DNA from 3 places in the Flavonifractor sp. HCP28S3_F3 genome. Region 1 is predicted to be linked to each of the others. Evidence: riboswitches for the same ligand, from Rfam matches in the RefSeq annotation. Region 1 holds a riboswitch; each other region holds the start of a gene.
The links. Region 1 has a riboswitch for lysine ahead of ACTNB1_RS14260 (3-keto-5-aminohexanoate cleavage protein). Riboswitches for the same ligand answer to the same signal wherever they lie in the genome.
Positions count from the first base shown of each region.

Region 2: linked by a shared signal. The riboswitch ahead of ACTNB1_RS01015 (alanine/glycine:cation symporter family protein) and the one ahead of ACTNB1_RS14260 (3-keto-5-aminohexanoate cleavage protein) in region 1 are both predicted to bind lysine.
Region 3: linked by a shared signal. The riboswitch ahead of asd (aspartate-semialdehyde dehydrogenase) and the one ahead of ACTNB1_RS14260 (3-keto-5-aminohexanoate cleavage protein) in region 1 are both predicted to bind lysine.

Region 1 covers NZ_JBQHUF010000022.1:11,803-15,449, forward strand. The annotation lists gene ACTNB1_RS14250 (hypothetical protein) at 1-18, shown strand, start outside; gene ACTNB1_RS14255 (MutS-related protein) at 22-1,521, shown strand; lysine riboswitch at 1,700-1,877, shown strand; gene ACTNB1_RS14260 (3-keto-5-aminohexanoate cleavage protein) at 1,997-2,815, shown strand; gene ACTNB1_RS14265 (L-erythro-3,5-diaminohexanoate dehydrogenase) at 2,903-3,647, shown strand, end outside.
Region 2 covers NZ_JBQHUF010000001.1:198,687-202,333, reverse strand. The annotation lists gene ACTNB1_RS01015 (alanine/glycine:cation symporter family protein) at 1-1,318, opposite strand, end outside; lysine riboswitch at 1,429-1,607, opposite strand; gene ACTNB1_RS01010 (YgiQ family radical SAM protein) at 1,731-3,647, opposite strand, start outside.
Region 3 covers NZ_JBQHUF010000001.1:451,281-454,927, reverse strand. The annotation lists gene ACTNB1_RS02295 (SpoIID/LytB domain-containing protein) at 1-1,364, opposite strand, end outside; lysine riboswitch at 1,454-1,630, shown strand; gene asd (aspartate-semialdehyde dehydrogenase) at 1,787-2,872, shown strand; gene dapA (4-hydroxy-tetrahydrodipicolinate synthase) at 2,881-3,647, shown strand, end outside.

The sequences.
Region 1 (3,647 bases):
AACGTGAAGGAGGCATAGGCCATGAAACTGACCTTGGAACTGCGGGAGAACGCAGGCCTGCAGTGGGTACTGGAGCGGCTCAATCCCCTCTCCCCCTTTGGCCGGACGGCCGCCCGGGACCTGCACTGGTACGGCCCCGGTGAGGAAGGCGCCCTGGAAGAAGAGCTGGACAACGTGGCCCTGTCCATGGAACTGTGGAACGCCGGGAGCACCCGACCCCAGGAGACTCCCACCTGCGGCTGCGGCGGAGCGGAGCTCTCTCCGGCGGACCTGAAGGATGCCGCTGCCGCCCTGCGGGGGGTGACCAAGCAGCTGCCCCTGTTCCACGACATCCGGGGTTCCTTTGACCGGGATCCCGGTGTACCCTTTGACCTGGTGGAGCTCTTTGAGCTCAAGCACTTCCTGGTAACTCTGGAGCGACTGGTGCAGGCCTACAACGCCATGCCTGCCCTGTCCGGCGTTGCCTTCCCCTCCCTGGCAGAGGCTCTGGACCTGATGGACCCGGACGGCCGGCGGCTGCCCACCTTCACCGTAGCCAATTGCTACCACAACGATCTGGCTCCCCTGCGTGCGGAAAAGGCCAAGCTGGAAAAGGCCATCCGCATGACTCAGGATGATAAACGGGGTCCCCTGATGGAAAAGCGGCGGGTGCTGGCGGTACAGGAGGACCAGCTGGAACTGGTGGTACGCCAGGAGCTGACCGCCAAGCTGATGGTCTGGAAGGACCGGTTCCTGTCCAGCATGGAGACTCTGGGCCGTCTGGACCTGATCGTAGCCAAGGCCAAGCTGGCCCTGCGGTACAACTGCGTCCGGCCTGCCCTCAGCCGGGACAAGTCCATCTCCCTCCACGGGGTGCGTCATCCCCAGGTGGAGGAGGACCTGAGAAACCGGGGCGAGAGCTTTACCCCCCTGGATCTGGAGCTGGGCAAGGGCTGCGCCGTCATCACCGGCGCCAACATGGGCGGCAAGACGGTATCTCTCCGCTCCACCGTGCTCTCCCTGCTGCTGTGCCAGTGCGGCTTCTTCGTATTCGCTCAGTCCGCCGCCCTTCCCCTGTTTGACCGGGTGGAGCTCATCCTGGCCGACAGCGGCCCCGGCGCCGGCGGTCTGTCCTCCTTCGGCAAGGAGGTCCACCTGCTGGACAAACTGCTGCGGGAGACGAAAGACCAGTTCTTCTTCGTGGCTCTGGACGAGTTTGCCCGGGGCACCAACCCCCAGGAGGGCGCCGCCCTGGCCCGGGCTCTGGTGCGCCACCTGGGCAGCCTGGACTGCGTGGCCCTGATGACCACCCACTACGACGGCGTGTCCGACGTGGCCGGGACCCACTACCAGGTGGCCGGTCTGGTGCGGGACATCCAGGGCGACGAGGGGGACGACCCCCGCAAGCGCATCGCCCGGCGGATGGATTACCGGCTCCTGCCCGCCCCGCCGGGAGCTCCCTGCCCCCGGGACGCCCTGCGGGTGTGCCGGCTGCTCAAGCTGGACGACACCCTCATGGAGCTGTTCCAGGCAGACCTGTAAGCACGGAAGGCCGCCCGCCCGGGCGGCCTTCTTTTGGTTGTCAGCACGCTAATAATGTCCTGCTGTAGCGCACAAAAGTGCACAGGACAGAGAAAATTTTTGTCATGTAAAATTTTTAAAAAATAGTTGACAAACGAAAGCGGCCGGAGTATAGTGAATTTGTCAAAAGTGAATAACATGCATGGATAGAGGCGCGGAGCGCAAGGTAGCAGTGCAATGACAAGGGCAGGCGAGCCCGATGTGTGCTGTGAATGTCCGCTCCGCCGAAGGGGGACGTGAATCGTACAGCCCTCCCCCTGAGCCGTGGGCCCAGTGCTTACGGATTGTCATGAGTTACATGAAGCGCTATTTGTGTCTGAACGAGAGTTTCCCCTCCCGCGGACATGAGTAGTGTTTTTTTGTTCATGAAGCGCTATCCCGCCGGGAGTATCTTCCAACGGCGGGATAGCGTTTATTTTTTACGAGGAGGCGTGTTATGGAAAAGCTCATCATCACCGCGGCCATCTGCGGCGCAGAGGTCACCAAGGAACACAACCCCGCGGTCCCCTACACGGTGGAGGAAATGGTCCGGGAAGCCAAGAGCGCCTTTGAAGCTGGCGCAGCGGTCATCCACGTCCACGTCCGCGAGGACGACGGTACCCCCACACAGGACCGGGAGCGGTTCCGGGTGGTGCTGGACGCCATCAAGGAGGCTTGCCCCGGCGTGATCCTGATCCCCTCCACGGGCGGCGCCACCGGCATGACCCCGGAGGAGCGGCTCCAGCCCACTGAGCTGTGCCCCGAGATGGCTACGCTGGACTGCGGCACCTGCAACTTCGGCGACGACATCTTCGTCAACGATATGCCCACCATGCGGGCATTCGGCAAGCGGATGATTGAGAACCATATCAAGCCTGAGTACGAGTGCTTCGAGATCGGCCACCTGGACACCATCGTGAACATGGCCAACAAGGGTCTGGTCCCCGGCGCTCCCATGCAGTTCAACTTCGTTCTGGGCGTGTCCGGCTGCACCCCCGCCACCGTGGGCAACCTGGACTACCTGGTGAAGCAGATCCCCGCCGGTTCCACCTGGACCGTCACCGGCATCGGCCGGGGCGCATGGCCCATGGTAGCCGCCGGCATCGTGATGGGCGGCAACGTCCGCGTCGGCTTCGAGGACAACATTTACCTGGAGAAGGGCCATAAGGCCGCCTCCAACGGCGAGCTGGTAGAAAAGGTCGTGGCTCTGGCCAAGCTGCTGGGCCGTGAGATCGCCACCCCCGACGAGGCCCGCAAGATCCTGTCCCTGGCCTAAAAAGTTGTTAGTACTTATCTCCCCAACCAAATAGATCATCTCCCCAACCAATCAAACAAACAAAATGAAAAAGAGGAGGAACCTTCTATGCAGAAGAAAGGCAACAAGTACGGCACTCATCGCGTGATCGAGCCCCAGGGCCTACTGACTCAGGCCGCCAAGAAGATCGACAACACCATGGAGTGCTACTCCAACGAGATCCTGTGCGACGTGTCCGCCCTGAACATCGACTCCGCTTCCTTCACCCAGATCTACGAGGCCTGTGACAAGGACCTGGGCAAGACCGAGCAGATGATCCTGGACATCGTCAATGAGCGCGGCAAGATGCAGAACCCCGTTACCGGTTCCGGCGGCATGTTCATCGGCACCGTCAAGGAGATCGGCGAGGACCTGCAGGGCAAGATCGACCTGAAGGTGGGCGACAAGATCGCCTCTCTGGTGTCCCTGTCCCTGACCCCCCTGAAGATCAACAAAATCAAGGCCATCCACCCCGAGATCGACCGCGTGGACGTGGACGCTCAGGCCATCCTGTTCGAGTCCGGCCTGTACGCCAAGCTGCCCAACGACATGAGCGAGGAGCTGGCTCTGGCCGCTCTGGACGTGGCTGGCGCTCCTGCCCAGACCGCTAAGCTGGTTCGTCCCGGCGATTCCGTGCTGATCCTGGGCGGCGCCGGCAAGGGCGGCATGATGTGCTGCTACGAGGCCATGAAGCGCGTCGGCCCCACCGGCAACGTGGTTGCCCTGGTCATCTGCCAGGAGGACGCCGACCTGCTGAAGAGCATGAACCTCTGCCACCACGCCATCGTGGGCTCCGCCACCAACCCCGTTGAGG
Region 2 (3,647 bases), on a different contig from region 1:
CATTGATAAAGGTGGGGATGCCGCTGGTGATGTCCACCAGGGTCCAGATGCTCAGGTCGCCCACATAGATCAGGTACAGGGTGAGCACAAAGGGCGGCACAGCGTAAAAGTACTTGAACACGATGAGCAGGTACTTCTTCACGTTGGGATGGTTCTTGGCCAGGTGACGGAGCACCGCCTCGTAGTAGGCATACCAGCCGCCGGAGGTGGTGACAGAAAAGACGATCATGATGAGGGTCAGCACAACGGTACCGAAGGCACCGAAGTTATTGGTAAAGACGTTAAGGGCCAGGGTAGCGTTGGTGGCGCCGCTGGTCCACTCGCCGGACACCAGCACCGTCAGTGCGGTGATGGTACATACGATGAAGGTGTCCACAAACACCTCGAAGGAGCCCCAGAGGCCCTGCTCAATGGGGTGGCGGGTCTTACTGGAGGCGTGCACCATGGGGCTGGAGCCCCAGCCGGCCTCGTTGGAGTAGACGCTGCGGGCCATGCCGGTAGAAATAACCTGAGCCACCGTGGCACCTGCGAAACCACCCACAGCGGCGCTGCCGGTGAAAGCCTGGCTGAAAATAGCACCCAGAGTGGGCAGGATGTTTTCATAGTGCATCACAATGATGACCAGGCCCAGGATCAGATAGGACAGGCTCATGACGGGCACCAGCTTGGTGAGGATCTGACCCAGCTTCTTCACGCCGCCCCAGATCATCACATAGAGGATGCACACGATGATGAGGGCTGCAATGGCCTGGGGGATGCCCAGAGACTGGGCCACCACCTCAGAGGTGGTGTAAGTAGAGGCGCTGATGAAGAAGGTGGAGAAGATGCCGATACCGAAGATAAAGGCCAGCGGCATCCACAGCTTACCCCAGTGGCGCTCCTCACCCAGACCCCGCTCCATGTAGTAGGTCGGGCCGCCGTAGGGGACGCCGTTTTCATCGGTACGGCGGTAGTACACCGCCAGCGACACCTCCACCTGCTTGATGAGCATGCCCAGGAAAGCGGTCAGCCACATCCAGAACACCGCGCCGGGGCCGCCGGTGGTAACAGCGGTGGCCACGCCGGCGATGTTACCGAAGCCTACCGAGCCGCCTACGGCGGTGGCAATGGCCTCATAGGGCGTCAGCAGGCCCTTCTCCTCACCGGGCTCTTCATCATGGTGAAACAGACGGCCAAGCGTACGGTGAAAGATATAGCCCAGATGACGTACCTGAAAGAACCCCGACCTTATGGTAAAATACGTACCCGTGACGATCATCAAAATGATGAGGGGTGGACCCCAGATGAAATTGTTCAGTGCGTTCAGAAATTGGCTCATAGTTGAAAACCTCCCATATTGTTCTCAATACCAGCACAATTCCGTTGGAACGCGAAAAAAAAGACCGTAACGCTGGAATTTGCATTACGGTCCCTTGGCCTATACTCGCAAACACCAATAGCGCCATCACTTATACAAGTGAGAGTGTGCAGTCTGTTAGGCTGCACCCCAACAACGCCTTCGCTGCCGCATCAGGCGAAATTTCGGCGGAATACCCTTTTCCGACGGGGTCCTGGGCCGGCAGGCCTCACCCGGCGGTACTCTTGCAGTCCGCGCCTCTATTGTGCGGTATTCGATTGCCCATTATCATAGCCCACCCCAGTTTCTCTGTCAACCCATTTTTGAGAGAATATCCTATTTTTTGTATTTTCATACAAAAATTATTTTCGGATCGGGACTATAATATTTCAATTCAGCCTCGTTTTTTCTTGGGGCGGGCGTTCTTTTTGGGTTTGGCAGCTGCCCAACCCGCCTTTTTTACCGGGCGGGCTTTCTTTTCCGGACGGCTGGGCCGCTCCGGCTCCTTCCCCTTCCGGCGGGGCTCTCCCTCCGGCTTCCGGCTGGCAGGACGCAGGAGACATTCCTTGCCGTAGCCGATCAAATCCTCCCGGTGGGCCACATGGAGGGCCTCCCGCACCAGAGGGCGCTTTTCAGGCCGTTTCCACTGCATCAGCGCCCGCTGCATGGCCTTCTCGTGGGGGTCCTTAGGCACATACACCGGCTGCATGGTGCGAGGATCGATACCGGTATAGTACATACAGGTGGACAGGGTGCCGGGAGTGGGATAAAAGTCCTGCACCTGCTCCGGCTGGCGGCCCGACTTGTTCAGCCACTCTGCCAAGCGCACCGCGTCGGCCATAGTACAGCCGGGGTGGGAGGACATGAGATAGGGCACCAGATACTGCTCTTTTCCGTACTTCTGGTTGAGCCGTTCATACTTCTGCCGGAACTTTTCGTATACCGCAATATGAGGCTTGCCCATGTAGTCCAGCACACCGTCCACACAGTGCTCCGGGGCCACCTTCAGCTGACCGGAGACATGATACTTTACCAGTTCGGCAAAAAATTCGCCGCTCTTGTCCTGCATCATATAGTCGAACCGGATACCGGAGCGGATGAATACCTTCTTTACGCCCGGCACCGCGCGGATCTTCCGCAACAGGGTCAGATAATCGGTGTGGTCGGCGTCCAGGTTGGGACAGGGCTCTGGGGCCAGGCAGGCCTTTCCACGGCACAGGCCCGCCTTCATCTGCTTTTTGCAGGCCGGACGGCGGAAGTTGGCGGTGGGGCCGCCCACGTCGTGGATATAGCCCTTGAAGCCGGGATGATGGGTCAGGGCCTCCACCTCACGGAGCACACTCTCATGGCTGCGAGAGGTGATGATCCGCCCCTGGTGGAAGGCCAGGGAGCAGAAGTTACAGGCACCGAAGCAGCCCCGGTTGTGGGCCACCGAGAAGCGCACCTCCTCGATGGCGGGCACACCGCCCATGGAGTCGTACATGGGGTGGGGCTCCCGGACGTAGGGCAGCTCAGCCACAAAGTCCAGCTCCGCCGTGGTCAGCGGCATGGCGGGAGGATTGACGATGAGCAGCTTGTCCTCATGGCGCTGGAGGATGGCCTTCCCCCGCACCGGATCATGCTCTTCATACTGGATCTGATTGGCCACCGCATACTGCCGCTTGTCAGAACGCACCTGCTCAAAAGAGGGACACTCCACCATGGGATAGGCACAGTCTGCGGGTGTTTTCCCGATAAAGGCAGTTCCCTTTACATCCTTGATCTCTCCAATCGGCGTGCCAGAGGCCAGGCGGGCAGCGATCTCCTTCGTGGCGGTCTCTCCCATGCCATACACCAGCAGGTCGGCCTGGCTGTCAAACAGCACCGAGCGGCGCACCTTGTCCTCCCAATAGTCGTAGTGGGCAAACCGCCGCAGAGAGGCTTCCAGGCCACCGATGACCAAAGGGATATTGCCAAAGGCCTCCCGTACTTTATTGGAATAGACAATCGACGCCCGGTCGGGCCGCAGGCCGGCCTTATTCCCCGGGGAATAGGCGTCGTCATGCCGACGCTTCTTGGCCACGGTATAGTGGGCCACCATGGAGTCAATATTGCCGGCGGAGAGCATCACACCCAGGCGGGGGCGACCAAGGGCTGCGAAAGATTCCGCCCTGCGCCAATCCGGCTGGGCCAGGATAGCCACCCGGTACCCTTCCGACTCCAGAAGCCGGGAAATGATGGCCGGGCCGAAGGAGGGGTGATCCACGTAGGCGTCGCCGGTAATGATAAGAAAATCATACCAATACCAGCCACGCTCCTCCATATCTGCCTT
Region 3 (3,647 bases), on a different contig from region 1:
GAGACGGTATAGTGGATGGAACGCAGACCCAGGAAAGTACGGCAATCGTCCCGGATCTTGCTCCAGCTCTTACCGCTGGAGTCGGTAAAGGTGATCTCAATGGCGTTGCCGGTCGGACTTGTCTTGGTCACCCGGAAATCCACGATACCGGAGTTGACATATCCCTTGGAGTTGAGCAGATCGGTAAGCTCCTGGGCAGTATAGGTCACAGTCCAGTTATAATTAGGGACCTTGCTGGACACAGAAGCCTCATAGGGGTCCTCCTTGCCGATCAGGTAAGGTACATCGCTGCCCCAGACATTAACTGCGCTCTCCGTGGCCCCGCCGTCGTGGGAGGAATAAACTGCATCGATCAGAGATCCGTTGTACCACAGGTACTCTCCCCTGGTCTCGGTCACGGCCCGGCTGCCCGCGGCAGTCACGCTGTCCATGCCGCTGTACGCCTGACAATGGGTGGCATTGCACAGGTCAAAGCCCTGACTGCTGTGCTTTTGTGCCACGTAGTTCCGATAAGCATAGGTGCGGGCGCATACTGCCTGAGCCTTCAGCGCCTCCAGAGGCCAGGATGCGCTCATTTCCTCCACAATCACGCCTTGTACGTAGTCCTCAAGGGAAATCACGTTGCTCACCGTCAGGTTGCCGCCGCCGACCCGCCGATACTGGAAACCACCATAATAGGTATTGCCCCGGAAGATCGTTTCCGTTTTTACGCTGTCGTTCAGTCCGGGCTTGATGCCCAGGCACAGGCCGCTGGTACTGTCAAATTGGAACAGAATCTGGCTGGTCCCAGTCTTTACAACAGAAACTCCGGCGCTGGAAGTGCCGGTGATCGTGGCGTTTGTCAATCCAAGCGCAGTCTGGGCCGCCTGCGCAGAGGCACTATCCGTATAAGCGCCCACCCGCACCTGATAACTGCCGTCCACCCAAGCTACAAAGCCGCCAGACCATTGGGATGCAGCTGCCGCGGCCTGCTCATAGGTACTATAGGTATCGGGCAGCTTCAGATGATAGCAGCCTACCGCGATATTGGAAGTAATGGTATCATAGTAGCCCGACCAGTTACCTACAGTTCCATAATAGACGTTCTGGGTCTTGACCACAGAGATGGCAGTCTCACTTGTCTGCGCCAACTGCTGAAAGACTCGGTTGGAATCATAATAGCCCATCCGATAACCGCTGCCCACATCGTTGAGCAGATTGGCTCCGGGCAGAGCGGTACTTCCGTAAAACAGTCCCACACGAATCGTGGGGTCCACTGCCACAGAAGCAGCTTGCGTTCTGCCGACAGGAAGGGCGACCAACAGTGCGCAGGACAGGGCCGCCGCCGCAAACTGCACAAATCTTTTCTTCAGGGATCGTTTCATTTGGTAATTTTCTCAACTCACTTTCGTTGACACTCCGACTAAACTTGTGGTACAATTTCACAAACTACATAGCAAAATTGCAATTCATTTTGCAGGATAGAGGTCGCGGCTGTTCAAAAGTAGCGCGGGGAGGGCGATCGGGCCCGGAGAACCGCGCGAAAGGGTGCGCCGCCGAAGGGACGCCTTCCCGACGAAAGCGCCGCCTGGCCGTTCAGTTAAGAGCTGTTCGGCTGTCGCCGCAGCTGCGGCGGAGCGCTGTCTGCTTTTGGAGGATATTGTCGGGGGCAGTCTGTCCCTGTCATTATAGTACAAAATCAGCAGTTCTGTAAACTGCTGATTTTCTTTTTACCCCCAGCCCGTTTTTTGGTCTCAAACAAGCAGGGACCGGAATAGGCTGGAGAGGAACAATGGAGGTATTGAGCATGGAAAAGTACAAAGTTGGCGTGATCGGAGCTACCGGTATGGTGGGACAGCGTTTTGTCACACTGCTGGAGAATCATCCCTGGTTTGAGCTTACCGCCGTGGCGGCCAGCAGCCGTTCCGCGGGCAAGACCTATGCCGAAGCCATTGGCAACCGCTGGGCTCTGGAGACGCCCATGCCTGAGTGCGCCAAAAATCTGGTGGTACTCAACGCTACTGACGACATCGAGACTATTACCGCTCAGGTGGATTTTGTCTTTTCCGCCGTTGACATGAAGAAAGAGGAGATCAAGGCACTGGAGGAGGCCTATGCCAAGCACGAGTGCCCTGTGGTCTCCAATAACTCTGCCCACCGCTGGACTCCCGACGTGCCCATGGTGGTGCCTGAGATCAATCCCGAACATATCAAAGTGATAGAGGCCCAGCGAAAGCGACTGGGGGTGGAGCGCGGGTTCGTGGCTGTCAAGTCCAACTGCTCCCTCCAGAGTTATGTTCCCGCCCTGCACCCCCTGCGCGGCTTCGGCCTGGATCAGGTGCTGGTATGCACCTACCAGGCGATCTCCGGCGCGGGCAAGACCTTTGAGACCTGGCCGGAGATGGTGGACAATCTGATTCCCTATATCGGCGGCGAGGAGGAGAAGAGCGAGCAGGAGCCCATGAAGCTGTGGGGCAAGGTAGAGAACGGTGTGATCGTCAATGCCGACTCTCCCGCCATCACTGCCCAGTGCCTGCGGGTACCCGTCTCCAATGGCCACATGGCCGCCGTATTTGTCCGCTTCCAGAACAAACCTTCCATGGATGAAATCAAAGATATCTGGGCAAATTTCTCCGGCCGGCCCCAGGAGCTGGCCCTGCCCTCCGCTCCCAAGCAGTTCCTGCACTACTTTGAGGAGCCCGACCGTCCTCAGACCCGCATGGATCGGATGACTGAGAACGGTATGGCGGTCTGCATCGGCCGCCTGCGTCCCGACACGCAGTACGACTACAAGTTCGTCTGCCTGTCCCACAATACCCTTCGCGGCGCCGCGGGCGGCGCAGTCCTTCTTGCCGAGCTTCTGTGCGCGGAGGGTTACATTTTAAGGAGGTAACCCATATTATGCGAGAGCCTGTTTTTACCGGAGCCTGTTCCGCTATTATAACTCCGTTTGACGAGAGCGGCGCTGTCAACTATGACCTGTTCGGCCGCATTATCGACGAGCAGATCCAGCGCGGTGTGGACGCTATCTGCGTCTGCGGCACCACCGGTGAGTGCTCCACCCTTACTATCCGGGAGCACATCGCCGTGGTAGAGTACTGTGTCAAGCACGTCAACCACCGGGTCAAGGTCATTGCCGGCGCGGGAAGCAACGATACTTCCGCTGCCGTCTACCTGTCCCAGCATGCGGAGGACTCCGGAGCCGACGCCCTGCTCCATGTAACTCCCTATTACAACAAGGCGTCTCAGACCGGCCTCATCAAGCATTACGAATACATAGCCGACCGGACGGAACTTCCCGTGATTCTCTATAACGTTCCGTCCCGGACCGGCGTATCCTTTACCGCTGAGACCTACCGCGTTCTCTCCCAGCATCCCCGCATCAACGGCGTCAAGGAGGCCAGCGGCAACTTTTCCCTGCTGGCTCATACCCGTGCCATCTGCGGCGACGATTTCTACATCTGGTCGGGCAATGACGACCAGGTGGTGCCTATGATGAGTCTGGGTGCCAAGGGCGTGATTTCCGTAGTGGCCAACATCGCTCCGGAGGTCATGGTCCAGATGACTCACCTGTGCCTGGACGGCCGCTTCCATGAGGCCTCTCAGCTCCAGCTCAAGTACATGGATTTTATTGATGCGCTGTTCCTGGAGGTCAATCCGATTCCTAT